Regions from separate parts of the Thalassotalea sediminis genome, predicted to be linked through region 1. Evidence: predicted binding sites of a transcription regulator. Region 1 holds the regulator's gene; each other region holds the start of a gene.

What was found. Region 1 encodes sigma-54, which starts transcription at its own class of promoters, with help from an activator protein. Its sites were predicted from a motif close to GTTGGCACGNNNNTNGNNT; they were not measured.
Region 2: a site for sigma-54 is predicted at 8,621-8,639, ahead of QUE09_RS16035 (BON domain-containing protein). Genes of this name have one in related genera too.
Region 3: a site for sigma-54 is predicted at 3,746-3,764, ahead of QUE09_RS04615 (PEP-CTERM sorting domain-containing protein). Genes of this name have one in related genera too.

The regions. Positions count from the first base shown of each region.
Region 1 is NZ_AP027361.1:3,185,677-3,195,995, forward strand. Features, by position in the region: gene murA (UDP-N-acetylglucosamine 1-carboxyvinyltransferase) at 1-312, opposite strand, end outside; gene QUE09_RS14555 (BolA family protein) at 333-590, opposite strand; gene QUE09_RS14560 (STAS domain-containing protein) at 630-926, opposite strand; gene QUE09_RS14565 (MlaC/ttg2D family ABC transporter substrate-binding protein) at 936-1,658, opposite strand; gene mlaD (outer membrane lipid asymmetry maintenance protein MlaD) at 1,658-2,128, opposite strand; gene mlaE (lipid asymmetry maintenance ABC transporter permease subunit MlaE) at 2,178-2,954, opposite strand; gene mlaF (phospholipid ABC transporter ATP-binding protein MlaF) at 2,951-3,760, opposite strand; gene QUE09_RS14585 (calcium/sodium antiporter) at 4,097-5,080, shown strand; gene QUE09_RS14590 (KpsF/GutQ family sugar-phosphate isomerase) at 5,090-6,055, shown strand; gene kdsC (3-deoxy-manno-octulosonate-8-phosphatase KdsC) at 6,055-6,603, shown strand; gene lptC (LPS export ABC transporter periplasmic protein LptC) at 6,600-7,166, shown strand; gene lptA (lipopolysaccharide transport periplasmic protein LptA) at 7,198-7,656, shown strand; gene lptB (LPS export ABC transporter ATP-binding protein) at 7,653-8,384, shown strand; gene QUE09_RS14615 (RNA polymerase factor sigma-54) at 8,439-9,947, shown strand; gene hpf (ribosome hibernation promoting factor) at 9,972-10,259, shown strand; gene ptsN (PTS IIA-like nitrogen regulatory protein PtsN) at 10,285-10,319, shown strand, end outside.
Region 2 is NZ_AP027361.1:3,517,668-3,527,986, forward strand. Features, by position in the region: gene QUE09_RS16000 (pilus assembly protein PilM) at 1-506, opposite strand, end outside; gene QUE09_RS16005 (penicillin-binding protein 1A) at 638-3,187, shown strand; gene pckA (phosphoenolpyruvate carboxykinase (ATP)) at 3,526-5,136, shown strand; gene envZ (two-component system sensor histidine kinase EnvZ) at 5,183-6,481, opposite strand; gene ompR (osmolarity response regulator transcription factor OmpR) at 6,488-7,213, opposite strand; gene QUE09_RS16025 (hypothetical protein) at 7,573-7,968, shown strand; gene QUE09_RS16030 (hypothetical protein) at 7,937-8,407, opposite strand; gene QUE09_RS16035 (BON domain-containing protein) at 8,676-9,248, shown strand; gene QUE09_RS16040 (sigma-54 interaction domain-containing protein) at 9,336-10,319, opposite strand, start outside.
Region 3 is NZ_AP027361.1:1,020,791-1,031,109, forward strand. Features, by position in the region: gene QUE09_RS04595 (FAD:protein FMN transferase) at 1-494, shown strand, start outside; gene nqrM ((Na+)-NQR maturation NqrM) at 523-747, shown strand; gene QUE09_RS04605 (1-acyl-sn-glycerol-3-phosphate acyltransferase) at 820-1,494, shown strand; gene dinB (DNA polymerase IV) at 1,565-2,632, shown strand; gene QUE09_RS04615 (PEP-CTERM sorting domain-containing protein) at 2,782-3,705, opposite strand; gene ahpC (alkyl hydroperoxide reductase subunit C) at 3,914-4,477, opposite strand; gene katG (catalase/peroxidase HPI) at 4,704-6,917, opposite strand; gene QUE09_RS04630 (hydrogen peroxide-inducible genes activator) at 7,177-8,079, shown strand; gene QUE09_RS04635 (BACON domain-containing protein) at 8,395-10,319, opposite strand, start outside.

The sequences.
Region 1 (10,319 bases):
CGCTAACAGCGGACCCAATACTAAAATGGATGCACGCATGGTTTTTACTAACTCATAAGACGCTTTAAGGTTATCAATCTTTGACGCATCAATTGATACTTGATCTTCAGATAACCAAGAAATATTAGCACCCAAATCACTCAATAATTTAAGTGTTGTATGAATATCGTTTAACTTAGGCACATTACTGATTGTAATGGGTGTTTCAGACAATAGACATGCCATAAGGATTGGTAGAGCAGCGTTCTTTGCTCCCGAAATGGAGACCTCTCCCACGAGCGGATTACCGCCATTAATTTTAAATGCGTCCAAGGTGACCTTCTTACTTTTTATTACAGGGGTAAATTAAACATTTTCTCACGCTGCCAATCCGTTGTGGTAAAGGTTTTAACAGTTACCGCATGAATAGCACCTTCCTTAATCGCTTGAGACAAAGGAGCAAAGATAAGTTGTTGACGTTTGACTCTAGATAAATCGCCAATGAAATCAGCAACAGCAATAACCGTACATTGCGAACCATCAAACTTTACATGTAACTCATCAAGCTCAACAGCATCGCTTATCAATTTTTCAATTTCAGAAACTTCCACAAGGGTCTCCCAATAACAAAGTTACTGGGATTATAGGGCTTATTGAACTGGCAAGAAAGCCGATACGGCACTTAATTTTGCTAAATTAACTAAGTCGTCAGGTAAATCAACGAGATTAATCGATAGACTCGCCTTATTCGCAACCTCTATTAACAACAGCAATAGCGCGAGGCCCGCAGTATCAACCATGTTCACTTGCGATAAGTTAATATGACTAATACTTTTTGACAATAGACGACACGACTGCTTTTCGATACTAGGCGTAATAAACTCACGTGTTAGGTTACCTTTTAGCATCAATTGATTGTCAACTGACAATACTTCTAATGTTGTCACGCTATGTTCCTATTTAAAAACAATGTCTTTCGCTGCTTTTTCTTTCAATAACTCTGTCACATGGGGCAAGCCTTTTTGACGAATTAAGCTGCCTAGTTCGGCCTCTTTACTGTCTAACATACTAATGCCTTCAGCAACCATATCATAAGCCTTCCACTCGTCTGCATTTTTTCCTTTTCGTGTAGAAAAGGAAATATCAATGGGCTCACGACCCGGCTCAATCACTAACGTTTTAACAAAAGCAATACGTCCTGAATTTGAGATCCGTGCTTTTTCAAACTTTACTTCTTGACTGTTATACAAGGTAAAGACTTGTGCATAAGATGTAACGAGGTAATCCAAAAATACTGGTACAAAAGCGTCACGTTCTTCAGAGGTAGTATTTTTAAAGTTTTTCGCACCGATGACTTTAAAAGCAGCATAGCGATAATCAATGTACGGAACGAGTTCTTCACGGACAATTTTTTTCAGCAAATTAGGGTTTTTACGAATTTCAGTTTGTTCATTGGCAAAACGTTTAAACGTAATATCCGCCACTGACTTTATCATCTCGAAGGGGTCAGTAGTATTTATCGCTGAAGAACCACTATTTTCAGCAACATAGAAGTGCACATTATTATTCGTTTCATCTGAGGTAAGCGCATCTGAAGCAGACGCGTGTTGTACTAACATCAACGACGATAATAGCACCGCGATATTTCTCGATAACATTTTCATTTTTCTCCCAGTCATTAATCACCACTTCCTTGGCCAAATAAAAATTGCCCTATCAATTCTTCTAATACTAACGCAGGTTTAGTATCTTCAATATAGTCACCTTCTTGTAACGTATCGATAGATTCATCCATAAACCCAGGTAATAAACCAATATATTGTTCGCCCAGCAGCCCTGCTGTTAAAATAGATACTGATGTAGCCTCAGAAAAGTTTTGAAAACGAGCATCTATCTCTAAGGTCACTAAAGGCGTGTAGTCATCTTCATCTAAACTAATGTCACTAACGCGGCCTACAACAACGCCTCCGACTTTTATGGGCGAACGTATTTTTAAGCCACCGATATTATCGAACTTAGCATACAATTTATATGTTTCACCATTACCTGAAATACCGCTATCTGCAACTTTTAACGCTAACATTAATAATGCCGCAATACCTATTGCTGCAAATAGACCAACCAAAATTTCTACTTTTTTTGACACCATGTCATCCACCCATTGAACATAATCATCGCTTAACCAAACCTGAACAAGATTATTTGGTAAACATTAATGCAGTTAAAATAAAATCTAAACCCAATACTAGCAATGAAGACTGCACAACCGTCGCTGTTGTTGCCCTGCTAATCCCTTCCGATGTTGGTTCACAATCATAGCCTTTATATACAGCTATCCATGTAACAACAAAAGCAAAAACGATACTTTTGATAACACCATTTAATATATCTTTTTCCAAAGAAACTTGCGCTTGCATTACTGACCAAAACGTACCACTATCAACGCCTAACCAGTCAACACCAACTAAATGCGCGCCTAATATACCGACCGCTGAAAATATTGCAGCAAGTAATGGTAAAGAAATAAAACCAGCCCAGAACCTTGGTGCTATAACACGACGTAAAGGGTCTACAGCCATCATTTCTAAACTTGATAATTGCTCAGTTGCTTTCATTAAGCCTATTTCCGCCGTTAAAGCAGATCCTGCTCGGCCAGCAAACAACAGTGCAGCAACCACTGGGCCTAATTCACGTAATAAAGACAAGGCAACCATTGGCCCTAGGCTTGCTTCCGCACCATAACCAACAAGAATAGTGTAACCTTGCAATGCTAACACCATGCCGATAAAGGTACCCGATACAACAATAATAATGAGAGATAGCACACCAACAGCATATAACTGCTGAACTAATAACGGAAAGCCACGCTTAATATTAGGTACATGAGCAAGCGCAGAAGTTAACATGATGATAGCCCTACCTAGTGCGCTAATGCGACCAATAACTTTTCGCCCTAACGATTGGAGCCAATTCATTTATTACTTCCTTTTCCAATAAGTTCTTCTTGATAAGACGCAGCTTTATAATGAAATGGAACCGGGCCATCAGACTCACCTTTTACAAACTGTTGAACTAGCGGCGATGTTTGTTGACGAATATCATCAGGCGTACCTTGCCCAATAACCTTTTGTTCCGCAATGATATAAATATAGTCGGCGATACTCATGACTTCTGGTACATCGTGAGAAACAACAACGGATGTTAAACCTAATGCGTCATTCAACGACTTAATTAATCGTACAATAACCCCCATTGAAATGGGATCTTGACCCGCAAAGGGCTCATCGTAAAGAATAAGTTCAGGATCAAGCGCTATAGCACGTGCAAGTGCGGCTCTACGAGCCATACCACCAGAGAGCTCACTCGGCTTTAAATGACGCGCGCCTCGTAAACCAACCGCCTCTAACTTCATCAACACCATTTTTTCAATAATGCGCTCAGACAATTTACTGTGTTCACGCATTGGAAAGGCAACATTGTCATAAACACTCATATCGGTGAAAAGCGCGCCGCTTTGAAATAACATACTCATGCGTTTACGCACGTCATAAAGTTCATTACGAGATAATGTGGGAATATCATTGCCATCAAAGAGTATTTGCCCAGATTCTGGGCGCAGCTGTCCACCAATTAATCGTAACAAGGTGGTTTTTCCAATACCACTAGGCCCCATAATTGCCGTTACTTTCCCTTTTGGAATCTGTAGACTTATTTCATCATATATGACTCTTTCTTCACGCTTAAAAGTCATATTCTTGATGTCGACCAACGTATCTGACATGGTTTATTTTTCTATTAAACTATCCATACTTTAAGTGCCTGTAATTCTACCTGACTGCAACAAATACTTCATCCGATATTCATAAATTAATCTGTCTAAATTACGTGAGTAAATGTTGGTAATCGTAAGAAAGTGTAAGAATTGAACAAAAATCAACCAAACCTACAAGCATTAATCCATTAAATACATTAACATTGCCATCATTAAGACGCTTAATTTGGTCAATATTTGTAAAAATTCATCATCAATGACACTTTTTTATCAATCTTCGAGCAATAACTCTTTTTTTTTCTCTTACAACGGGCGACAATTTACCCCTTAATTTTGGAGTGATGAATGTTATTACAGATTTTTATTTTGCTGGTGTCTTTAATTGTCTTAGTGTGGAGTGCTGATAAGTTTGTTTTAGGCGCCTCTTCTCTCGCTAGAAATATTGGTATATCGCCAATGATTATTGGTCTAACAATCGTGGCTATGGGATCTTCGGCCCCAGAAATGATGATTGCGGGTACGGCCTCACTGCAAGGCAACCCAGACACAGCGATCGGCAATGCTATTGGTTCTAATATTACGAATATTGCCTTAGTACTAGGTATAACAGCATTACTACATCCACTATCTGTTTCATCAAGCACGATCAAACGCGAGCTTCCTATTGTTTTAGGTATTACAGCTATTGCTTATTGGTTTGTCGCCGATAGCCATTTAAGCTTCTGGGAAGGGCTAATTCTTATTATTGGCTTTTTTGCTTATATACTCGCTTTACTTTTCATTACCCTTCGTCGTTCTAAAACGCACCCTCTTGATGATGCTATGCTTATAGAGGCCGAACAGGAAGTCCCAGAAGCGATACCTACGTCTAATTCCATTTTTTGGTTAGTCATCGGTATTATATTGTTACCACTAAGCGCCTCTTATTTAGTCGAATCATCGGTCTTCATTGCTAAGGCGTTCGGCATTAGTGATCTTGTCATAGGCTTAACCGTCATTGCAATTGGTACCAGCCTACCTGAGTTAGCTGCAAGTATTATGAGTATTGTCAAAAAAGAAGATGACTTAGCGCTGGGTAATATTATAGGTTCTAATATCTTTAATATTTTAGCTGTTTTATCACTCGCAGGTTTGATTGCCCCTGGAGAAATAGATCCAGAGGCTTCATATCGTGATGCTCCATATATGCTAGGTGTAACGTTGCTACTATTTTTACTTTGTTTTACCCGAAAACTTGGCAATTTTCGAATTACACGTATGAAAGGTGTCATGTTACTTATTTCCTTTGTCGCTTATCAATTGTTATTGTTTAGCCAAATAAAGCATTAGATTGTTACTATGAGTTCATTCAGTAAAATAGCCAAAGACGTTATCAATATTGAATCTCAAGCCATAAATGAGCTTGCGCAATATATCGATAGTAATTTTGAAAAAGCATGCCAATTAATGATGCAAACGACGGGTCGCGTCATTGTGATAGGCATGGGTAAGTCAGGCCATGTTGGCGGAAAAATTGCTGCAACATTTGCTAGCACAGGTACACCTGCATTTTTTGTTCACCCTGGTGAAGCCAGTCATGGCGACTTAGGCATGATCACAGCACAAGATGTAGTACTGGCGATTTCAAATTCAGGTGAAACAGGTGAAGTGCTCGCGATATTGCCTGTAATTAAACGTATTGGCGCAAAACTTGTTGCAATGAGCAGCAACCCAACATCGACGCTAGCGAAACTAAGTGATACGCACGTATGTATCAAGGTAACGCAGGAAGCTTGTCCACTTGGTTTAGCGCCAACGTCAAGTACGACAGCAACCTTGGTCATGGGTGATGCTATTGCAGTAGCACTGTTGAATGCACGAGGCTTTACCGCTGACGATTTTGCATTATCTCACCCTGGTGGCAGCTTAGGAAAACGATTACTATTGAGATTGCAAGATATCATGCATACTGGTGAACGTTTGCCTGTTGTAGACCAATCGGTAAAAATCAAAGATGCGTTAGTAGAGATGTCACTCAAAGGCTTAGGGATGACAGCTGTTATAAATTCTGATGGTTCACTTATTGGCTTATTTACCGATGGTGATTTACGTCGCATATTAGACGCAAGAGTAGATATTCACAGCGATGAAATCGCGACAGTGATGACGAAAGCTCCTACAACGGCGTCAAAAGATATGTTAGCTGCTGAAGCTCTTAAAGTTATGGAAGATAAGAAAATTAATGGCTTAATTATTGTTGACCAACACAACGCCCCCATTGGCGCGATGAATATGCACGACTTATTGAAATCGGGAGTACTTTAATGGTGAATACCTTATATGGCGATGTACCTGCTTCAGTCTTTGAAAAAGCGAAAAAAATAAAATTGTTTGTGTGTGATATCGACGGCGTATTCTCTGATGGACGTATTTATCTTGGCAATGACGGCGAAGAACTCAAGGCTTTTCACACTAAAGACGGTTATGGTATTAAAGCGCTTGGCGCAAGTGGCGTTGATGTTGCCGTTATCACTGGAAGACAATCTAATATAGTGCAAACAAGAATGTCTGCACTTAACGTCAAACATATCGTACAAGGGCAAGAAAACAAACTGCCAACATTAAAAGACATGATAGCCAGCCTATCGCTTGTTCCTGAACAGGTTGCTTATATTGGTGATGACATGCCAGATTTTGAGTGTATGAGTTATGTTGGCTTAAGTATCGCAGTAAAAGATGCTCACCCAAGTATTTTAGCTATTGCCGACTATACTACATATACCCATGGAGGCTTTGGAGCAGTTCGTGAAGTTTGTGATTTATTCATGCAAAGTCAAAATACGTTAAAGTTTGCCAAAGGCGCAAGTATATGAGTCGCACCCAGATATTTTCCTTATTATTCTTTGTCTTGACGGTCACAGCCTATAGCATTCTTGAATGGCATCACACAAAACAGGAAGATATCCAAGTGGTAGAAAACAACATTACGCCGGACTTCATTGCGGAATCCTTAAAAAGTGAAGCTTTTTCGCAAAAAGGACTATTAACGTATCGCATCGATGCGTCGCGTATGGAACATTACAGTGAATTAGCGGTCACACATTTTGAGTTTCCTAAATATACGTTATACCCAAAAGATAGCGACGCTCCCTGGAAAATAAGCGCCAATGAAGGCACACTTTATAACAGCAATCGAGTAAAACTGGAAAACAAAGTATTATTAATTTCAACGGATGAAAACAGTTTAATTAGAGAAATTCATGGAAAGTATTTAGAGCTTGACCTAAATACTAATATTATTAGCTCCGAGAACAGCATAAGAATCAAAGGTGTAGATTTTGCTATGCAAGGCACTGGCTTAATAATAGACTTAAACACGAAACAGGTAACTCTCACACAACATGAACAAACTATTTATCAACCGTCTACACACTAGTGTTTTATTTGTAAGCTTATATGTTAGTAGTATGGCTAGCATTTATGCCGCTGAAATTGATTTAAAACAAGAAATTAGTATTGATGCAACGAGACAAGCAGCGGATCTAAAAAACAAAATATTTAGCTATATCGACAATGTTGTAATTAAACAAGGTTCACTGATAATAAAAGCTGATCTTGTGCAAGTTATCACAGCATCAGATACAGATACAAAAACCTATATAGCAAAAGGAAAACCCGCTACGTTTAAGCAAACACTTGAAGATGGTACCCCCATTTATTTACAGGCGAATGAAATTAAGTATGAGCCTGCTAAGAATACCGTTACTATCTCAGGTGATGCGGAGCTCCGTCAAGAAGGCAGTAAAGTAAACGGTAGTGTTATTACTTACAACTTTATTACCGAGCAAGTATTAGCTAATGGTGAAGATGATCAGCGCGTTAAAACGGTATTACAGCCTAAGCACCTGGAAAAAAAGAATAAATGAGCAATGCAAAATTAAGTGCCGCTAACTTGGCTAAGTCCTATAAAGGGCGTATGGTAGTTAAAAATGTTGGTTTGGAAGTTAACGCAGGGCAAATTGTAGGTTTACTTGGTCCAAATGGTGCAGGAAAAACCACGTCATTTTACATGATTGTTGGGTTAGTAAATAACGATAAAGGTACAATAACGTTAAATGACGAAGACCTTACACTGTTACCTATGCATGAACGTGCGCGCCGAGGTATAGGATACTTACCACAAGAGGCCTCGATCTTTCGTAAGTTAACCGTTTACGAAAATATCATGGCAATATTGCAAACAAGAAAAGAATTAACAGACATAGAACGAGAAGAGAAGTTAGAACATTTAGTAGAAGAATTTAACATAGGGCACATTACCGAAAATTTAGGCATGAGCCTATCTGGTGGTGAACGTCGTCGTGTTGAAATTGCCAGAGCACTTGCAGCTGACCCAAAATTTATATTGTTAGATGAACCATTTGCTGGCGTTGACCCAATTTCTGTAGGTGATATAAAAAAAATTATTCTACACTTAAAAAATAAAGGCATTGGCATATTAATAACCGACCATAACGTTAGAGAGACACTCGATGTTTGTGAGCATGCTTACATTGTTAGTCATGGTGAATTAATCGCCCAAGGTGATGCAGATCAAATCCTTGCAAATCAGCAGGTAAGAGATGTATACCTCGGTGAACAATTCACGTTATAGTTATGATATGCTTTAGAAAAAATAAGATTTACTTGAAAGGATAAGAAGTAATTAATGCGCCCAAGTCTGCAACTCCGAATTGGACAACAACTTACAATGACGCCGCAACTCCAGCAGGCGATAAAGTTATTGCAGTTGTCCACCTTGGATCTACAACAAGAAATTCAAGAGGCATTAGAAAGTAATCCTTTATTAGAGGTGGACGAATCTGCTTCGTCTTCAGACGATAACCAACCCGATAACTTAGAAGAAGCCTTTTCCGCAAAAACTAATGACGAGACAATAAATAATACTAGTGATGGCTCGGAAGATTCAACACCAACCGTTGATGAAATCAGCACCACTGAAGCGATGGATAAATCAGACATTCCTGAAGAGCTTAATATTGATACGACTTGGGACGAAAGTTACAGTGCTGGTGTATCTAATACTGGTGCCGCCCCTGCCTCAGATGATTTTGTTTATCAAGGTGAAACCACAGACTCCATTCAAGATCATTTGCGTTGGCAAATGAAATTAACCCCATTTTCTGAAACCGATGAAGCCATTGCAATGGCAATTATTGATGCCATTGACGACGCTGGATATTTAACGGTTACAACTGAAGAAATCCTAGAGTCTGTTGGCGTCGATGACGTTGAATTAGATGAAGTAGAAGCGGTCTTAAAACGTATAAATATGTTTGACCCTATAGGTGTTGGTGCGCGTTCAATTGCAGAATGTTTAACGATACAGTTAAACCAGTTTGATAAAGATACCCCTTGGGTTAACGAAAGTAAGATCGTGATTAATGAATATATTGATTTACTTGGTAACCGTGATTATCGACAAATCATGCGTAAAACACGTTTAAAAGAAGATCAATTACGTGAAGTTATTCGGTTAATTCAATCATTAGATCCTCGCCCTGGTGATTCTGTTATTCAAAGTGATGATCAGTATGTAATACCTGATGTTTCTGTTGAAAAGAAAAATGGTCGTTGGGTTGTAGAGCTAAACCCTGATACTGCGCCTAAACTAGCGGTTAACCAGCAATATGCTTCTATGGCTCGGTCAATGAAAAATTCGAATGATAGTCAATTTATTCGTTCAAATTTACAAGAAGCAAAATGGTTTATTAAGAGTTTAGAAAGCCGAAACGATACCCTATTAAAAGTATCAAACTGCATTGTGCAAAGACAACAAGGTTTTTTTGAACATGGGCCCGAAGCTATGCGTCCTATGGTTCTGAATGATATTGCCGAAGCAGTAGATATGCATGAATCAACGATTTCACGTGTTACTACACAAAAATATATGCATACACCACGTGGAATTTTTGAACTTAAGTATTTTTTCTCCAGCCATGTCAGTACAGAAAATGGTGGAGAATGTTCTTCAACAGCTATACGCGCTTTAATTAAAAAGCTTGTAGCTGCCGAAGTACCTGCAAAGCCTCTTAGTGACAGTAAAATGGCTGAACTATTGGCTGAACAGGGAATCAATGTTGCCAGACGGACTATAGCTAAGTATCGAGAATCGCTAAGTATTCCTCCGTCTAACCAACGTAAAAGTTTACTTTAACTCTCTAGTAGAAGGATACAGCTTATGCAAATTAATCTTGCCGGACATCATGTTGAAATTACTACCCCAATGCGTGACATCGTGAACAAAAAATTTGCTAAGTTAGAGCGACATTTCGATCATATTAATAACGTATATGTCGTATTAACCGTTGAAAAACTTAGCCAAATTGCAGAAGCAACTGTGCATTTAAATGGCACTGAAGTGCATGCTAAAGCGGAAAACGACGACATGTACGCATCCATAGACTCCCTGGTAAATAAGCTCGATAAACAAATACTTAAATACAAGGGAAAAATTAATCAACACTAAGATTTATTGATTACTAATATCCACTATGAATTTTACCGACATCATTAAAGAAGACTGCAC
Region 2 (10,319 bases), 330 kb from region 1:
ATAACTTTGGTAGTAAAGCCTCCCGCTTCTAGTGCAGAAACACGCGCTTCGACAGACTCCGTACGTGCAGCACTCAAGAGTACATTAATTTTGGTTGGATCAGATTCGTTAACTTCTAGTGGCTCAAAATCTAAGCTCACTTCATCTAAAGGATATGGAATTAAACTGTCCGCTTCTATTTCTATTTGACTCGCAAGTTCTTGCTCGTTCAATGAAACGTCCATATAAATCACTTTAGTAATAACTGTTTGACCAGAAACGGCAGCAGCAGCATAAGTTGCGGAAGAAGTTATTTGCGTTCGTAATTTTGCTATCACCTTACCAACGGCCTCGATATCCTGTATCTCTCGATCGATTAACGCACCTCTTGGCATAGGTTCAGTAGCAATTGATTCTAATTTATAGGAATCGCCTGTTTGACTGAGCAAAACAGCTTTTGCAGAGTGGGAGCCAATGTCAATTCCGACAATTAGAGAAGCTTTCTTTCTCAATAGATTACTAAGCATAACTTCCTACTAAATCATTTTATTATAATAATATAGATATATTTTCCATATAAATACATTTATTACATGGTTTTAAAGGATATACTAGTAGTTATAGCCAATTTTTCTAAATTTTTATTGAGCAGTTTACGTTGAAATCTTTCAGAAAAACGATAAAAGTCCTATTTTATATGGGCTGTGCAGGCATTTTTACATTAGTCGCTTTATATTTGTATGTTCGTGCAGATTTACCAAGCGTTACGTCACTTAAAAGCGTTAAGTGGCAAACACCTATGAAAATATATAGTGCTGACGGTAAACTAATGAACCAGTTTGGTGAAAAAAAACGCATACCTCTGGCAATAGATGAAATGCCTAAACAGCTTATTAATGCCGTACTTGCCACCGAAGATGATCGCTTCTATTTGCATTTCGGTGTTGATCCTATTGGCATGTCTAGAGCTATTATTGGCCAATTGATGGGTCAAAATAAAGGGGGAGCGAGCACAATTACAATGCAAGTTGCGCGTAATTTTTTCTTGACCCGAGAACAAACCTATATTCGCAAAATTAGAGAAATTTTTACTGCTTTTCACATAGAAATGTTACTGTCCAAGGATGAGATATTAGCCTTGTATATGAACAAAATACCACTAGGGCATCGCTCTTTTGGTTTTGGTGCAGCCGCGCAAGTTTATTACAATAAAGACGTAAAAGATCTTACATTAGCGCAAATGGCAGTACTGGCAGGTTTACCCAAAGCGCCATCGACTATTAACCCTATTAGTAATCCAGAACGAGCAAAAGCTCGTAGAGCCGTTGTTTTACAACGCATGTTAGTCACGAATTACATTTCTCAACAAGAATATCAACAAGCACTTTCAGCACCTATCACCGCACAAAAGCATGGTGCAGAAATTGAATTAGACGCGCCTTATGCAGCTGAAATGGCTCATCAAGAATTGATAGAACGATTTGGCAAAGAACAAGCCTATACCGGAGGTTATAAAGTTTATACAACAATATCTACAACCTTACAACGCGCAGCAAAAGCAGCGGTTATAGATAATTTGATGGCTTATGATCAACGTCATGGTTATCGCGGGCCAATAACACAATTACGCCCGATTAATAATGAAGATGACGACAACGCAGTCGTTCAACCTTTAGCTGAACAAGAAATAATCGATGCGATAGCCTCTATTCCCCGATATGAACCACTAATCCCTGCTGTTGTCACTCAAGTGAATGAAAATGATGTTGAAATTACCTTTGATGATATGTCTATTGCGATTATCGACTGGCAAGGTATGTCATGGGCGCGCGAATTTTTTAATGACGATAAACAAGGTGACGAGCCTCAAGTAGCCAAAGATATTTTAACCTATGGTGATGTAATTTATGTTACGAAACAACAAGAAAGATTACGTTTAAGCCAACTTCCTTCTGCGAGTTCCGCACTTGTTTCACTTTCACCTGATAACGGTGCAATTCAGGCTGTCGTTGGTGGTTTTAGTTATTCGCAATCGCAATTTAACCGTGTTACTCAAGCGAAAAGACAAGTAGGTTCAAACATCAAACCCTTCGTTTATTCTGCTGCACTCGAAAATAACTTTACCTTGGCAACACTTGTTAATGATGTACCTATAAACCAATGGGATCAAAGAACCGGTGTTGTATGGCGACCAAAAAACTCACCCGAACAGTACAGTGGCGAGATCCGCGTTAAAAGAGCGTTGGCTCAATCAAAAAACGTTGTCGCTGTCAGGTTATTTCGTGCGGTAGGTTTAGACAAAATGATCCCTCACTTAGCATCATTTGGATTTTCGCCAGATGAACTACCCAAAGATGAATCTCTAGCGCTAGGTTCTGCCTCTTTAACACCACTTGAAGTAGCGACAGGGTTCGCCACATTCGCGAATGGTGGATTTTTAATAGAACCATACATCGTATCGCGGATAGAAGATGCAAACGGTAATATCATTTTTAAAGCAAATCCAAAACTAGCCTGTGACGAATGTAGTCAATATACACAGCAAGCTCAATTAAACACTTCAGAAACCATCAATCTAGCAACCTTAGCTAGTGAGTCGCCACTCAATGATGGTGGTCAAACAGTCAGTATTAATAAAGCACCGCGTGTTATTAGCAAACAAAACGCTTTTTTAATTACGCAAGCATTGAATGAAGCGATATGGGGCGCAGATTGGTCTATAACTCCTGGTTGGCAAGGAACAGGATTTAGAGCACGCAGCTTAAAAAGAAGAGATATTGCAGGTAAAACAGGCACCACGAACGAGGCTAAAGATGCGTGGTTTTCAGGTTTTAGTCGCCGTATAGTGACAACATCTTGGATTGGGTTTGATGACCCTTCACGAAACCTTGGCAGCACAACCTATAATAATAATTTAGATAAAACACAGATAACAGGTAGAGAATTTGGTGCTAAGTCTGCGCAACCCGCGTGGATTGCCTTTATGGAGGAAGCATTAAAAGTCTTTCCAGCAGAGCCATTTGTTCAACCAGAAAATATTGTGTCAGTTAGAATAGATAAAGCAACAGGAAAACTAACCACGAAAACAGATCGTTCCAGCACATTCGAATATTTTATTTTGGGAACGGCACCAAGCGAATACGTTACTAAAGATAACAGTCACGAAATTTTTGATACAAATCAAAATAATGAGAGCGAAATATTTTAAAGCGGCTTTGTTGGAATATTCTTTCGTTTCGATAGATTTTTGCCAAAAAAAGTGAAATTCAGCTTCTGAATTTCACTTTTTTTGTTTCTATTCCTACATTTTTCTAGCAACACAATGTTGTCTCAACTGCCTTTATATACTGAACCTAGTAATAATATTCAGATAAACTGATTTCTTATTCTTTATTTATAACCAAGATAAATGAAAGTTATAATGAAAACTTTCATTTCGAAACAAAAAAACCTTTCGTTTTATTTTATAATCGCCTAAAATTGCGCCCTCAACATAAGTTGAAATACTTAATATTCAAACGTCATACTTTTAGGAGCTGATTCGCTATGACTGCTTTGCAACAAAATCTAGACTTATCATCATACGGCATTACCGACACAACAGAGGTGGTATACAACCCGTCGTATGAAGTGTTATTTGCAGAAGAAACTAAAGCAGAACTCAGCGGATTTGATAAAGGTGTAGTTACAGAATCAGGTGCTGTAGCGGTTGATACCGGCATTTTTACAGGTCGTTCACCTAAAGACAAATACATTGTTCGTGATGACGTTAGTAAAGATACTGTTTGGTGGTCTGATCAAGGTAAGAATGACAATAAACCAATGAGCCAAGAAACGTGGGATCATTTAAAAGGTTTAGTGACTTCACGGTTATCAGGAAAACGTCTTTTCGTTGTTGATACTTATTGCGGTGCTAATGAAGATACTCGTTTAAAAGTACGTTTTATCACAGAAGTAGCGTGGCAAGCACATTTCGTTAAAAACATGTTCATTAGACCTTCAGAAGATGATCTGAAAGATTACGAGCCTGATTTCGTTGTTATGAATGGTGCAAAAACAACAAACGACAAATGGCAAGAACAAGGATTAAATTCCGAAAATTTTGTTGCTTTCAACTTAACAGAAAAGATGCAACTGATTGGCGGTACATGGTACGGCGGTGAAATGAAAAAAGGCATGTTCTCTATGATGAACTACCTTTTACCTCTTAAAGGTATTGCTTCAATGCACTGTAGTGCCAACGTTGGTAAAGAAGGCGATGTTGCTATTTTCTTTGGTTTATCAGGAACCGGTAAAACAACACTATCAACAGACCCTAAGCGAGAACTAATTGGTGACGATGAGCATGGTTGGGATGATAACGGCGTCTTTAACTTCGAGGGCGGTTGTTACGCAAAAACAATCAATTTAAGTAAAGAAAACGAACCTGATATTTTTAATGCTATCCGCCGCGATGCATTACTCGAAAATGTCACTGTTGATGATAATGGCAAAATTGATTACGACGACAATTCAAAAACTGAGAATACGCGAGTATCTTATCCAATTCATCATATAGAAAATATTGTAAAACCAGTATCACGCGCAGGACACGCTAAAAAAGTGATCTTTTTAACGGCAGATGCTTTTGGTGTTTTACCACCTGTTGCCAAATTAACGCCAGCGCAAACAGAATACTATTTCCTTTCAGGTTTCACCGCTAAACTTGCGGGCACCGAACGTGGTATTACCGAACCAACACCAACGTTTTCAAGTTGTTTCGGTGCTGCATTCTTAAGTCTTCATCCTACAAAATACGCAGAAGTGCTACGTAAAAGAATGCAAGACGTTGGCGCAGAAGCATACTTGGTAAACACTGGTTGGAATGGCACTGGGAAACGTATTTCAATCAAAGCAACGCGCGCAATTATTGATGCCATATTAGATGGCTCAATTGATAATGGTGAAACAGAGGTTCTACCATTATTTAATTTAACGGTACCAACAGGCATTGCTGGCGTAGACGATGGCATACTTGACCCAAGAGATACTTACCAAGATCCATCCGAATGGCACAACAAAGCTGTTGATTTAGCAAATCGATTCATTAACAATTTTGATAAGTTCACCGACACTGAAAACGGTAAATCACTGGTGAAAGCTGGACCATTGCTATAATAGCCTCGCAATAATCACAATAAAAAAGCCGGTATAACCGGCTTTTTTATTGTTGTTTTATCGGCAAAATAACTTTTGCCGATAGGCCACCTTCACCTCTATTTCTCAAAACAATCTTACCGCTATGGGTATCTACAATACGTTTAATAATCGCTAGTCCCAGGCCGCTTCCCTCTGTACCTCGGGCTTTATCTCCCTGCGTAAAAGGCTGAAACAAGCGATCAATATCATCTTCAGGTATTCCTGGCCCAGTATCACAAACCGCTAAGAACACATGTTGATTGGTTTTTTCCATTCCTGATTTTATAAGAATATCACCATCACTATAACGCAATGCATTTTGAATAAGATTAGAAAGTACGCGTTTTATAGCAACATAGCGCACAGGTACCTTTGGAATTTCGCCCGCTTTAAACGTGATAGCTCTATCAACGATTGATTCAGCCTGCACAACTTCGCCAATTAACACATTTAAGTCCGTAGGCTCCATCATGTCTTTACTGTCATGGCGAATATAATCTATAAATTGATCAATGATGGTATTCATATCATCAATATCGCCTTCAATGCCCTCTTTAAGAAATTCATCTTCTTTAGACATCATCTCTGTTGCTAGCCGAATTCGTGTCAGTGGTGTACGTAAATCATGTGAAATACCCGCCATAAGCAAGTTTCGATCTTCCTCTAATTGCTTAATCCCTTTAGACATATGGTTAAAGGCTTGGGTTACCGCAACAATTTCAGTCGTGCCATGTTCATTAAGAGGTTCAGGGAATTCGCCTCTACCAACTTGATGTGCTGCAGATTGCAGAGCCCTTAATGGGCGGTTTAGTTGCCTAACAACAAGCCAGCCCCCCATTACACTCAAACCGCCTAAGATCATGAGTACGATGACTAATGGCGTATAATTCGCTTCTTCTAAGCTATTAAGTGGAATTTTGACCCAGTATTCTGGCGCCTGTGGTGGCCTAACCCAATATAGAAAGTCTTCTTCTTGAGTAAACCTAACTTCGGCAGGTCCACCCAGTAAATTTGACATATTACGTGACGAAATTTCTTTATAAATAGCGCCTCTCAGCCCTTGTTCAAGTGCATCCTCTTCAGTGTAGACGTTGATACCCGTTTCTTGTTGAAAGGCCTTTACCATACTTGCACTTAAAACAGGTTCGTCTACTTCAATAAAAATTACACGAATTTGCTTAGCCAGTAATTGCTCTATTTGATCTGAGTTTGGTTGTAAAATATAAACCATGATTGAACCAAGCGTAATAGCCTGGTTAATAAGTAACAATATACCAATCAATAAAATGGTTTGCCCAAAAGCACTACGTGGCAAAATTCTCATAAAGTACTAAGCTACAGCTTTACCCTCTGGCACAAATACATACCCAAGACCCCAAACAGTTTGTATATATCTCGGTTTTGCTGGATCTTCTTCAAGCATACGACGTAGTCGAGAAACCTGAACATCAATACTACGTTCTAACGCTGAGTAGTCTCTTCCCCTCGCTAAATTCATCAACTTATCTCGTGATAACGGCTCTCTTGGGTGAGTGATCAATGCTTTCAATACAGCAAATTCACCACTGGTCAATGGCATATTGATATCACCTTTGCTCATCTCTCTCGTGGCTAAATTTAATGAATATTCGCCAAACTCAACAATGTTCTCTTCTTGTGAAGGAGCACCAGGCGCTTCGGTTACGCGTCTTCTTAATACTGCTTTAATACGGGCCAATAACTCTCGTGGGTTAAACGGTTTAGGCATATAATCGTCGGCACCAAGTTCTAAACCGATAATTCTATCAACCTCATCTCCTTTGGCTGTAAGCATCACAATTGGAATATCATTGTTATTTTGTCGTAGTCGACGACAGATTGATAACCCATCCTCACCCGGTAGCATCAAATCTAATACTAATAAATGAAAGTTTTCTCGCTCCAATAAGCGATCCATTTGTTCTGCATTTGCAGCACTGCGAACAACAAAACTTTGCTCTACTAAATAACGCTCTAACAAAGCACGTAAACGCATATCGTCATCTACGACTAAAACTTTCGGTGTTTCTTGTCCCATACCCTCACCATTCTTATAATTTTTGACTACGACTACTATAAGCTATTCATTGTAAATATGATAAAGGAAGTATGTGTCAAATCTCCTCGATTTGTTACAAATTATTAAACTTTTTTTTTCAATATAGGCAAAGACTTATTACAAATAGTTCTATGTTATCGTGATTCAAACAGAATTTGCCTATTTGTTAACCCTTCATCATTCAACACAGAACCCTATAACTTATTAAATTGCTTTATTTCATGTCTGTATAACTTTTACAATTTTACCTATCATTAACATGATTAAGTGCTACGTATATAAACGCGTTCGAAAATTTTTGTATTTTTTATCTACGAAAAACGAGGTAGAATAAAAACATGAAAGTTTGGCGATATGTTTTTAGAGCCCCTCGTCGGGTTGTGTCAATCAAACGACGAAAACACACCACGCAATTGAAGCGTCAGCTGGTGCTCGTTAAGTACGCACTTGCGCAAGAAAAAAAAGAAACGCATGAAATGCTCTCTACCTACAAAAGATATACGCGACGCCAAGCTTCTAGCGAAGAAATGAAAATTGCAAACAAGCAATTTTTAGATGTACTTAAAGGGCTAGGGATTGGCGTTTTTGCAGTATTGCCTTTCGCACCATTAACAATTCCCATTGCCATCAAACTTGGGAAATGGGTTGGTGTTGATATTTTACCAAGTTCGTTTAGTGAGCAACAACTGCGCAAACAAACCGTTATTTCAGATAAGAAATCGCTTGATCCGTAACGCAATGGGTAAATGATTTTTGCCTGTCTGCCTTTGATAACTTTGCAATTGCCTGCCTGACTAACTTTTGTTTTACTTTTCTATCTTCCTCAGGCATGCCCTTTAACTGTTCATGAAAGCATCCAATCAAACCAAAATTAAGCGCTGTATCTGAATTAGGCAATTCACCCTTTAAACAATCAGCGAGTTTTAAAGCAAGTTCATTTCTACCCATTTCTGTGACTAATTGTTTAACACTAGGTTGACTCGCATCAATATTACGCGCCTTATTACAACCAAAAAACATATCCGCAACAGCAACTACGGGTAACAGTTCTTCATGCTGCTGCTGAAACTTTTCTTTAAGCCATTTATCATAATCAACCGCTGATTCTTGTGCACAAACAACGAAAGAGATCGCACAACAAAACGAGAAAAGATACATCTTTTGTAATTTCAAATTAAGCTCTCTAACTATCTACTTGATGCCTTAAGTGTACTCTATTTATCATAATATCATTAGTACTTTTCCGGGGTTTCTTAAAAACGTCAGTTGTAATTACTAACTAACTACCATCAGCTTCGTACAACGATTTTTTTCAAAATTGCTTGTAATAATTTCAAAAAAAACCAAATCACAAAATAAAAATCAAATTATTTCAATAAGTTAAAGGTTGGCATATTCATCGCTTGGTAGTGATTGATTTGTTAATTGAGATCAAGGAGAAATGATGAAATATTTATCAAGTGCATTATTAATCGCAACAACATTAACCCTAGCGCCAGTAAATGCTAACGAAAACGAATGGACTAAAGAAGCTAAAGACGCTTGGATTGACGGAAAAGCAGAGGCGGTTCTTTTATTTAATGGCAATTTAGACTCGTTCGATATTAATACGGATGTTCATAAGTCTACCGTAACGTTAACAGGTCAAGTCACGTCCGATGTTGATCGTAAACTTGCAGAGGAATTAGTTTTAGGTGTCGAAGGTGTCTCTGCTGTTGACAACCAATTAACAGTTTTGAAAGAAAAAGACAGTACATCAACAATTTCAAAGCAAACAGATCAAGCAATGAGCACGATGGTTGATACTAAAATTGCTGTGGTATTGAAATCACGTTATCTGCTTGATACGGATATTGATGGTACTAACATTAATGTCGACGTAAATGATGGCCGTGTTTCTTTGACCGGTGAGGTCGGTTCTAAATCCGAAAAAACATTGGTCATTCAAATGGCAAAAAATCTTGATGACGTCGTTTCGGTTTCTGAAGAATTAAGCATTGCAACAGCTTCTTAACAGCAAACGATAAATAATTAGAAAAAGAGCCTTGTTTAATACAAGGCTCTTTTATTGTTCAACATTATAAGTGCAATATGTAAACTATTAATCATCTTCATATTTTTCTAATTTGTTGTACAAGGTTTTCACACTAATATCTAAAAGTTTAGCGGTATCACTTTTATTACCTTGTTGTTGTTCGAGCGTATTTAAAATCGCTTGTTTCTCAACTTCTGCTAATGGAATACCTGTTGGCACAGATAATTCGTTTTCACCGTCCTGCAACGGATCTTCAAGCATGATATGTTCAGCATCAATGACATCAATAGACATAATGTAAGCGCGTTCAATAGTATGCTTTAACTCTCTGACATTCCCTGGCCAATGGTATTGACTAATTTTGTTCATTGCCTCAGTCGATAACTGCTTACCAAACCCTGCACTAGCATTTTTGTATGCTAAAAAATGTTTTGCGAGGCCTTCTATATCCGAAGAACGACTTCTTAATGGGGGTACATGTAATAAAAATTGCGCTAAACGAAAATAAAGATCTTCGCGAAACGTGCCTTGAGCAACAGATTGCGCTAAATCGCGATTGGTTGCTGCGACAATACGAACATCTGCTTTTAGTACCTTGTTACTGCCTACAGGGCTATAATCACCCGTTTCCAATACTCTTAGTAACTGTACTTGCAACTCTTCTGGCATTTCAGTCACTTCATCAAGAAATAACGTACCACCTTTTGCTTCGGTAAAAAAACCTTGCCGAGCATCCACAGCTCCCGTAAATGCGCCTTTAACATGACCAAACAAATCACTTGTTGCTAAGTCTTTTGATAAAGCACCGCAATTAACAGCAACAAATGGGTTTTCTGCACGTTCACTCGCATTATGCACGGTATGAGCGACGAGCTCTTTACCAACGCCACTTTCACCTACTACTAAAATGCTAGTATCAAACGTTGCAACCTTACGTAAACTGCGATAAAGCTTTTTCATTGCTCTAGAAGAACCGTAAAGTAAGCCAAATTGATCTAACTCGCTAGATTCAACTTTTCTAGATGTCTCTGAAGATTGTTTGTGTTCGCA
Region 3 (10,319 bases), 1.7 Mb from region 1:
CAACTATCGCTAAAGGATATGCGGTAGATCTTGTTGCTGAATACCTTGATTCTATAAGCGCACATAACTATCTGGTGGAAATTGGTGGTGAATTAAGAGCTAAGGGATTTAAACACACCGGTGAGTTATGGTCAGTAGCCATTGAAAAGCCGGTATCCACTGAGCGAGCTGTACATCAGATTATTATTCCTAAAGACAATGCCATTGCAACATCGGGCGACTACCGTAAGTATTTTGAAGAAAACGGCCAGCGGTATTCACATATTATTGATCCTGATACCGGAAAACCAATTAATCATAAGTTAGTCTCTGTTACTGTTATACATCCTTCTTCAATGACTGCCGATGGATTATCTACAGCAATGATGTTGATGGGACCTGAAAAAGCGTATGCTTTTGCTGAAGAACATAAGATAGCAGCATACTTGATCAGTAAATCTGAAAATGGCTTTATTGAGCAGTTTACGGTAGAATTTATGCCGTATTTGAAATAATAGTAGTTGACCGATAAGGGCTAAAGTAATGGCGATATTTTTAGTAACATTTGGCTTTTTCTTGCTGATTGTTGTCGCAATGGCTGTTGGATATATTTTTCAGCAGAAGTCACTCGCAGGAAGCTGCGGCGGGTTAAGTACGATAGGTATTGATAAGGCCTGTAACTGTGATAATCCGTGCGAAAAACGTCAAGAGCGTGAACGTAAGGAAGCCTTACAAGAATCGCAGAAAATAGATATTAAGAACTTATAAAAAAGAGCCAAATGGCTCTTTTTTGTTGTCTTCAGTATATATAAATGGAATAAAGAGTATAAACTTATCTCTATGAAGCGATTTGTCCAGTACCTTTTTTTACTCAAAGTTAAGTATTTAGCAAAAATTCTGTTTCGGTTTAATATCCGCCAAAACGTTAATGCTCAGCCTCATGATTGGCGACAGGTAAATCTTATAATATTTTTAAACCATACTAGTTTATTTGAGCCGCTATTATTGGGTGTTGCGCCTAATATATTACTCAAGCAAATTGCAGCTCGACTAATGATACCAGCCGCAGATACCACTCTAGCTCGCCCCTTTACGGGAAAGTTATTAAAAGCGGTTATTCCAGGGTGCATCCCTATTACACGTAAGAAAGACGCTTCTTGGCAAGTTTTTCTTGATCAGGTTGCATCAAATAAACTGGTAGCAATTTTGCCTGAAGGTAGGATGAAGCGACGTAATGGCTTAGATAAGCATGGTGAGCCAATGTCAATTAAACCAGGTGTTGTAGACATACTTGAGCGATTATCATCAGGAAAAATTTTATTTGTATATAGCGGTGGTTTACATCATATACAAGCTCCAGGCGATAAATTACCTAAGCTATTTAAAGAAATTGATGTCGGTTTAGAACTTGTTGATATAAAGGCTTACAAAGCTGGCTTGCTGACGTGCGACTCTACTTCTTTTAAAGATAGTGTTGTAAACGACTTACAACGACGCCTATCTACTTGCGAGTAACCTATAACAATTCACTTGCTCATTAGGACTAATTTATGCATACTGTAAAAAAACACAGTATACTTGAGCTATGCGTAAGATTATCCATATCGACATGGATGCCTTTTATGTCTCTGTTGAAATGCGAGACAACCCTGAGTTAGCGGGAAAGCCTGTTGCCGTAGGTGGTCCTGGTAGCTCAAGAGGTGTACTTTCTACGTGTAATTACATTGCACGAGAGTTCGGTGTTCGCTCTGCAATGGCATCTAGTATGGCCTTAAGGAAGTGTCCTAATTTACTTATCGTGCCAAGTCGAATGGACGTATATAGGTCTGTGAGTGAACACTTACATGGTATTTTTCGTCGATATACCGATATTATAGAACCGTTATCATTAGATGAAGCCTATTTAGATGTTAGCAACTGCACCGCTTGTTCGGGATCTGCAACATTGATTGCACGAGATATTAGAAAAGCGATTCAAAAAGAGCTTAACTTAACGGCTTCTGCCGGTATCGCCCCTTTGAAATTTCTCGCAAAAATTGCGTCAGATCTTGACAAACCCAACGGACAATATGTCATATTGCCAGAAAACGTTATTCCCTTCATTGAACAAATGCCACTCAATAAAATACCGGGTGTTGGCAAGGTAACCTATCAAAAATTACAACAATGTGGTCTGCACATAGGCAGAGATATTAGGGCAAGTTCACAATCAGCATTAGTGAAAACATTTGGTAAACTGGGAGCGTCGCTTTGGCAGAAATGCCAAGGAATTGATAATCGAGCTGTCGAAGTAACCCGAGTTAGGAAAAGTGTAGGCGTTGAACATACCTTTGCGCGAGATATAACCGAAGTCGAGGAGCTTAAAGCGTATATGGTATCGCAGTTGTTACCTAAGTTAATTAAGCGTTCAAGTCGATATATTGAGGAACGCGGTATTAGTAAGATCGGTGTTAAAATTAAATTTAGTGATTTTCAGCAAACGACAAAAGAAATGCAATTAGAAGGCATAGAGCCACGTGCTTTTAATTTATTACTTGAAGAGGCAATACAGCGAGGACATGGCAAGTCGGTTAGGCTTCTAGGTGTTCACGTTGGTTTAAATTCTAAGAAAAGTGATGAAGTACATCAACAATTTGAATTTGAATTGAGTTGAACGTGTCACTTTGAGTGTTTTTAGTCTACTACACCAAGTCGTTTAATGATGACATATTAAAATCGTGGATAACAAGTGCAGGTTATGTGAGTTAATAATAAGCATACCCGAGCGCAGGTAATATACACTCGGGTATTAGTAGTTCACGTTTAGCTATTACGTAATGATCTAAATGTTAAACCTATTAATGCTAAAGAAAGTAGCAAAATTGAGCTTGGTTCAGGTACTTCAGTTGCCGCAGGATCTCTCGCCCATATGTTGATATGTACTGGTTCCTTATCACCAATATCTGCACCAAAGAAATGTACAGGAAAGTCTCCCATACCAAATGTGCCACCTAGAACATAAGGAGTATTGAAATTAACATAGTTTGGATCATTTTTGTCAGTATTAACAAGTTCAAAGATTTCTTTAAAGTCAAAATCATATACAGCAAATTTTGACGCTGTATTTACTGAAAAGGCTAAATGATCAAACGTTGCTTCTCCTAATAAACTTTGTGCTTGGTCAATAACATCGAGCTTAGTGGCTAATTCCCACGTACCTACTGTATTGTTAGGACATGTTTGTAAAAACCAATTATCGCAATCATAATTAAACGTTAAGGTTAATAGATCACCGATATCTAATGTAATGGCTTCTTGTTTACCTGCTTCAGCATAATAGGTTTCATTATTGTCGTCAGTATCCCAGACGGTTTTACCTAGATGAATCCAACCTGGATCGGTAGCATTACCATCATTGTCTAGGTCTTGTAGGTCTTCTTGTTCGATAAACTCCATTCCGGAGAAAAAGCCATTTTGACCATTTAATAAACCATCACCTAGTTCACCTATATTGTTGTATGTATAAGGGTCAAATAAACCATCTGCTACCCAATCAACTGTATCAAATACACCACGACAATCAGAGGCATTAAAGTTATAGCCGTTTAATAAATTGTCGTTACTATCTAATGTTTCGATTCTATCGAGCGCAAAACTTTCAGTGCTACAGTCCTTCATATGCCCGGCATTGGCATTGAGCGTAAATGCCAATAGTGCTAATGAGCATACTTTAATCAGTTGTTTCATAAAACATTCCTTTTGTATGATTGTACTATTACCCCCTCTTACGCATGAACCGTGCCATAACTTAGTCTCTTGTTTTATATATATATTTAATTTTGTCTATTGATTGTGTTGTAAAATATTTTGACACTTATTTTTCACTTATGGTGGAAAAATAACAATAAAAAAGGAGCTCATTGAGCTCCTTTAACTATGCCGGTTAACTTATCTCTTAGATCTTGCCTACCAAGTCTAAGCTAGGTGTTAATGTTGCTTCACCTTGTTCCCAAGCTGCAGGACATACTTCACCGTCGTTTTCTCTTACGTATTGTGCTGCTTTAACATTACGCACCATGTCTTTCGCGCTTCGGCCGATACCACCAGCGTGAATGTGTGCAACTTGGATGATACCGTCAGGGTCTGCTAAGAAAGTACCACGGTGTGCCATGTGATCTTCTTCAATCATTACATCAAAACCGCGAGTAATGTTGCCCGTTTGGTCGCCAATCATTGGAAATTTGATTTTACCAATCGCGTCTGAAGAATCATGCCATGCTTTGTGAGAGAAGTGTGTGTCTGTTGAAACAGCATATACTTCTACACCTAACTTTTGTAGTTCTTCGTATTGGTTCGCCATATCTTCAAGCTCTGTTGGGCAAACAAAGGTAAAGTCAGCAGGGTAGAATAAAAATATAGACCATTTTCCCTTTACGCTTTCAGATGATACTTCAACGAATTCTCCATTATGAAATGCTTGTGCTGTAAATTCTGGGATTGATTTTCCTATTTGAGCCATGTTGTTTTCCTCGTTATGTCATGAAACTAATGAATTATTTTTGCGTTAAAAGCATGTTTGCTTTTGATGTTGTTATAATAAAAGTAACTAACGTTTATGTATAATTGATTAAAACTATAACTATGTTTAGTTTTTTAGAATAATAAAAAGGGCGCTCATTTTTAAGTCATAAAAAAACCAGTGCTGAGTTACCATATGCACTGGCTTAATCGTTATTTGTTATCGATTATTTTAGGTCAAACCTGTCATGTTGCATGACTTTTACCCAAGCATTGATGAAGTCATTAACAAACTTCTTCTTACCATCTGTTGAGGCATAAACTTCTGCTACAGCACGTAATTCTGAGCTTGAACCGAAGATTAAATCAACAGGTGTTGCTTGCCAAACCACATTGCCAGATTTACGCTCGATACCATTGTAAATACCTGGTTTGTCAGCTTTCTCCCACTCATAGGACATGTCTAATAAGTTAACGAAAAAGTCATTGGTTAGTTGACCCGGTGTTTTAGTAAATACACCGTATTTAGTACCTTGATAGTTGGCATCAAGAACTCGTAAACCACCAACTAATACGGTCATTTCAGGAACGTTAAGTCCAAGCAAATTCGCTTTATCTACTAGCATTTCTGTAGGCGACATATAAGCACTATCTGAATAGTAATTACGGAAGCCGTCAGCATCAGGTTCTAGGTAGTTAAACGAATCAACATCTGTTTGTGCTTGTGTTGCATCAACACGACCTGGAGTAAATGGCACTGTGACTTTAACGCCTGCATCAGCAGCTGCTTTCTCAATAGCTGCTGCGCCACCTAGTACAATAATGTCTGCTAGAGAAACCTTTCTGCTTGAACGCTTGTTAAATGCAGCTTGCACGTCTTTAAGTTTAGTAATTACTTTTTTAAGCTCAACTGGATTATTCGCTGTCCAGTTAATTTGCGGTTCTAAGGCGATACGTGCACCATTTGCGCCACCACGCATATCGGTAACACGGTGACTAGAAGCCGCAGACCAAGCCGTTCTAATAAGTTCTTGCGTTGATAAACCATTGTCTAAGATCTTACCTTTTAACTTATCAACACTTTTACTCGAAATGGTTTTTCCTTTGTGCTTAGGTAACGGGTCTTGCCATAGCAAAACCTCTTCTGGCACTTCATCGCCCAAATAACGAGCACGAGGCCCCATGTCACGGTGAGTTAATTTGAACCAAGCTTTGGCAAATGCTAATTCATATTCTTTAGGATCTTTTCTGAAACGTTCGACAATTTCTCTAAACTCGGGATCTTTCTTTAAAGCGATATCAGTGGTGAACATCATTGGTAAATTCATTTTACCTGGAATGTGTGCATCAGGAGAGATCTTTAGATCATCATTGTCAGGCTTCCACTGTTTACCACCAGAAGGGCTCTTGGTAAGTACCCAGTTGAAGTTCATTAAGTTATCTAAGTAATTGGTTGACCATTGTGTGGGGGTTGCAGTCCAAGCACCTTCTAAGCCACTGGTTGTCGTGTCAGCGCTATGGCCTTTCCCACATTTGTTTTGCCAACCAAAACCTTGTTTTTCAATGTCAGCCGCAGCTGGCTCTTTACCAATACAATCACCGACTTTACGAGCACCATGAGCCTTACCAAACGTATGACCACCAGCAATTAGCGCAACAATTTCTTCATCATTCATTGCCATGCGACCAAATGACATACGAATGTCTTGCGCAGCTAGTAGCGGATCAGGCTTACCATGAGGGCCTTCAGGGTTAACATAGATAAGTCCCATTTCTACAGCAGCTAAAGGACCTTTGAGCTTGCCTTTCATATCACGACGTTCGTCTTTTAACCATGCCGTTTCAGGTCCCCAGTAAACAAGATCTGGTTCCCAATCGTCGGTACGACCGCCAGCAAAACCAAAGGTTTTAAAACCCATTGATTCTAAAGCAACATTACCCGCTAAAACCATTAAATCAGCCCAAGAAATGCTACGACCGTATTTTTGTTTGACAGGCCATAGTAAACGACGAGCTTTGTCTAGGTTGGCGTTATCTGGCCAGCTATTTAATGGATCAAAACGTTGTTGGCCGCCCGCTGCACCACCGCGACCATCATTTACACGATAAACCCCCGCGCTGTGCCAAGCCATACGGATCATTAGCGGACCATAGTGACCCCAATCAGCAGGCCACCATGCTTTAGAGTCTTTTAATGTTGATTCGATGTCTTTTTTAAGGGTTTTCAAGTCAAGCGCAGAAAACGCTTTAGCGTAATCGAAATCACTGCCGTACGGGTTTGATTCAGCGCCATGTTGTCTAAGCGGGCTTAAATTTAGTTGATCAGGCCACCAGAATTGGTTTGTTTTTGCTTCCCCAGATGCATATGCAGTTGGGGAAAGCGTTAGGGTAGATAGCGCAACTGAAATTGCTGCAGCTAATGGTAATGCTTTCTTGAACATTCGATTGTCCTCGTTTTTTTGTGTTGTAGAAAACTTCCTTTAAAGGGTAGTTAGCAATGTAAAAGTTGGATAATTTATTGATTAGAAGACAATATTCAGTTTTATTGAAGCTTGTATTTATCCTTTTATAACAGAAGGTTATATTTAGAATAAGCTTGATAAAATGTTTGTTAAGTATTTGTTCAATAAGTTTTTACTGACAAGCTAATGAATTATTGAATATAATTTTGTTTATGTTCAATTTAATCAATTGATAAAAATGATTTCAATAAAACAGTTGTATTATGCGTTAGCGGTCGAAAAAACCTTACATTTTAAGAAAGCGGCAGAAGCATGCAATGTGTCACAATCAGCGCTGAGTACCGCAATAAGTGAGCTTGAGAAACAACTTGGTGTTGTTATTTTTGAGCGAAATAATAAGCAGGTATTAATTACTGATGATGGCCAGCTAATTCTCAATAAAGCGAAACGGGTTAAGCTTGAGCTTGATGAGTTGATGCAAGTTTCCCAAGTCAACAAACAGCCTTTTAATACCGGGATGTCGATCGGTGTGATTCCAACTATTGGTCCTTATTTGTTACCTAAGGTGCTGCCTGAATTACGTCGACAACACCCTAATTTTAAGCTCAAAATAATGGAAGAACAATCGCACGTACTTGTTGATTTAGTGCGTACTGGCGAATTAGACGCCGCTATTTTGGCACTACCATTTCCAATTGATGGATTAATGAAGTTTGATTTTTGGCAAGAAGACTTTTATTGGGTAAGCCATAAGGATGAATGTCCGAGTCAAATGCAAGAGATTACCAGTGAAGAATTAGCGCTTGATAAGTTGATGCTTTTAAAAGAAGGGCATTGCCTTAAAGATCATGCATTAGCTGCGTGTAAGTTTCGAGAGCAAAAACAAAACACTGAATTTGATTCAGCGAGTCTACATACGTTAGTACAGATGGTTGCGGGTAAACTTGGTACGACTCTGGTACCTCAAATGGCGCTTGATCAATTAATACATGATGAATCTGAGCTGCGTGCGATTCATTTAAATGAGCCAGGGCCACATCGAACGATATCTTTGATAACAAGACCAAATTATGTACGTACAAATGAGATTATATTGCTAAAAACTTTATTCCACGAGCAATTACTTACCAAATGCCAATAGTTAAGTTCATTTTTTTAGATTGTTATCGTGAATTTAATCAAATTTACCAAACATGATGGTTTAGCCATAATAACAGCCAGATAAGTGAAGAGGAGATAACAATGAGAAAATTACTTAATCAAATTATGGCAAATTTCGATAATAGCAAAAAAGATACAATAGAATTCAGCTGTAACTATTCAAACAACTATTATGGTGATCAAATTTGCTTAGTCAAACATAGTAACTAAAAGCTATTCGAATTCATTACATTTAAAAAGGGCTAATTTATAGCCCTTTTTACTACACGCTAACTCATTAAAATAGAGCATTAACTTAATGAGCGTTAATAATCTCTAACTGATTTTCACTTGCGATATACATAATCATACGTATATCGTCAGCTGAAAGTACAGAACGGGTTGGTTGGTTTCCTTCAGTAACAACAGTCTTGCTTATTTGTTGCTGCTGGTAAGCATTAATTAAAAAGCCTTCGTTAGGATCAAAGCGAATATAGTAAGGCTGGTTACTTTGTGATTTAACTAACTCAAGCGTCGTATTGTCTTCTGCCTGTGGCAATAACCCCTGGTCAGTAAAGTTTGTACCATCAAAACTAATCCATTCGCTTGTTGGGCTTATCGCATAGATCCCTAGTTCATTATCATCAACAATAAAGCTGCTCACTGATTGATCTTCTGTTAATAAAGACGGGCGATATTGTTGTGATAGAGAGGCTGTTATTGATTGCTCAGCAAAGTCGTTTGCCGTAAGCATATAACGTTTAAATGTTGAGTCAACTATATCAAGTGCATACAAAGACTGTGTATTTTTTGCTTGCTGAACTTGGCTGGTGAAAAACGCATTTTCTGCATCCCAAAATACTCTTTTTAAGTCTGTTGTCGCAAATTCCATTGCTTGTGTCACAACATAATGGCGACCTGAAACGTGAACGAACTGCAAAGGGGAGAATTCAATATCACTGTCAGTTAACGTTTTGATGGTATTGGATAATAAATCTATTTTATATCTATGTGTCGTTGTTGATTCAGTACCATCTTCCGCTGTTATTGTTTCTTCTGCGCTTGCAAGTAACGTATTGCCATCAGGTGAAATTACAAGTTGGCTTAACATTGAACTCTCCGGTGAAACAGGCATCGTAGCGATTAAGTCACCCGTGTGAGCATGATAGGTAAGTAACTCATTGTCTTGAGCGAGGTATATATAGGGTAAATATGTTGAAGCAACAATGGCGTTATTATTGGGCGAGATATCATCAATGACAAAGGGATCGCTGTTAGCTGAATCGAGGTAGAAAGAAACATTAATCACTTCTGAAGTGATAGAATTATCAATTTGATTAGCGTCATTTAAGGCATCAACAACGATTGTTGCTTGATGCAAGCCATCGTTTAAGCTCACTGAACCGTCAATTGTAACGGCAAGGCCATTATCAGCTATTGGCGTTAATGTCAGCCAAGATGCGCTCGAAGTTGCCTGCCAATTGCTACCAGAAGGACGATTGGTAGCAATAGTTACTTGTTGTTGCAGTGTAGCTACATTCGCACGCTGAGTGAACGAAAGTCCTTGTCTGCTTGCATATAAATAATGTCTGTCTAATCCTAATGAGACTGGAATTGTCTTTGAATCACCCGTCGTCGTTTCGATGATGGTTAACGTTGTTTGATATAAACCCGATTCATTGAAGTCAGTTAATGCTGCTGTCAACTTAATTTCAGATGTACCCGTTCCAGTGTTTGTATCTACTGATAACCAATCAGCTTCTGCAGACACAGACCAGGTATTATTGCTTTCGCTGGTGATGGTAAGTGATTGAGATGGAATTTCTTCATCGCCCAATGTTGCTTGAAAATCAATTTGGTTTTTATTTGGGCTAAGGTGCCAAATTAATAAAGAAACATCGATGTCATGATGAACGAGATCTTTTTCATTTACATCGCCTGTAGTAAGCCGTAATGTGGTGTTGTAAAGGTCAGGCATGATGTTATCAGCATTGACTAATTTAACCGTGACTACTGCTGAATTTTCGGTGATTTCTTCTGTTGAAAAGTTTAGCCATCCTACTGGTTGAGCATCAGGTGCATACCCAAGCAATAAGCCATTACCAGTATAGTTGACCTTAACTTGCACTGTATCATCTGCAGTTTTTAGCACTTCATGACCAAAATTTATCGATGTAGTGTCAGCAGAAATACTAAAGTTCACTGATGATTTGTCTGCATTTGAACTTTCACCACAGGCTT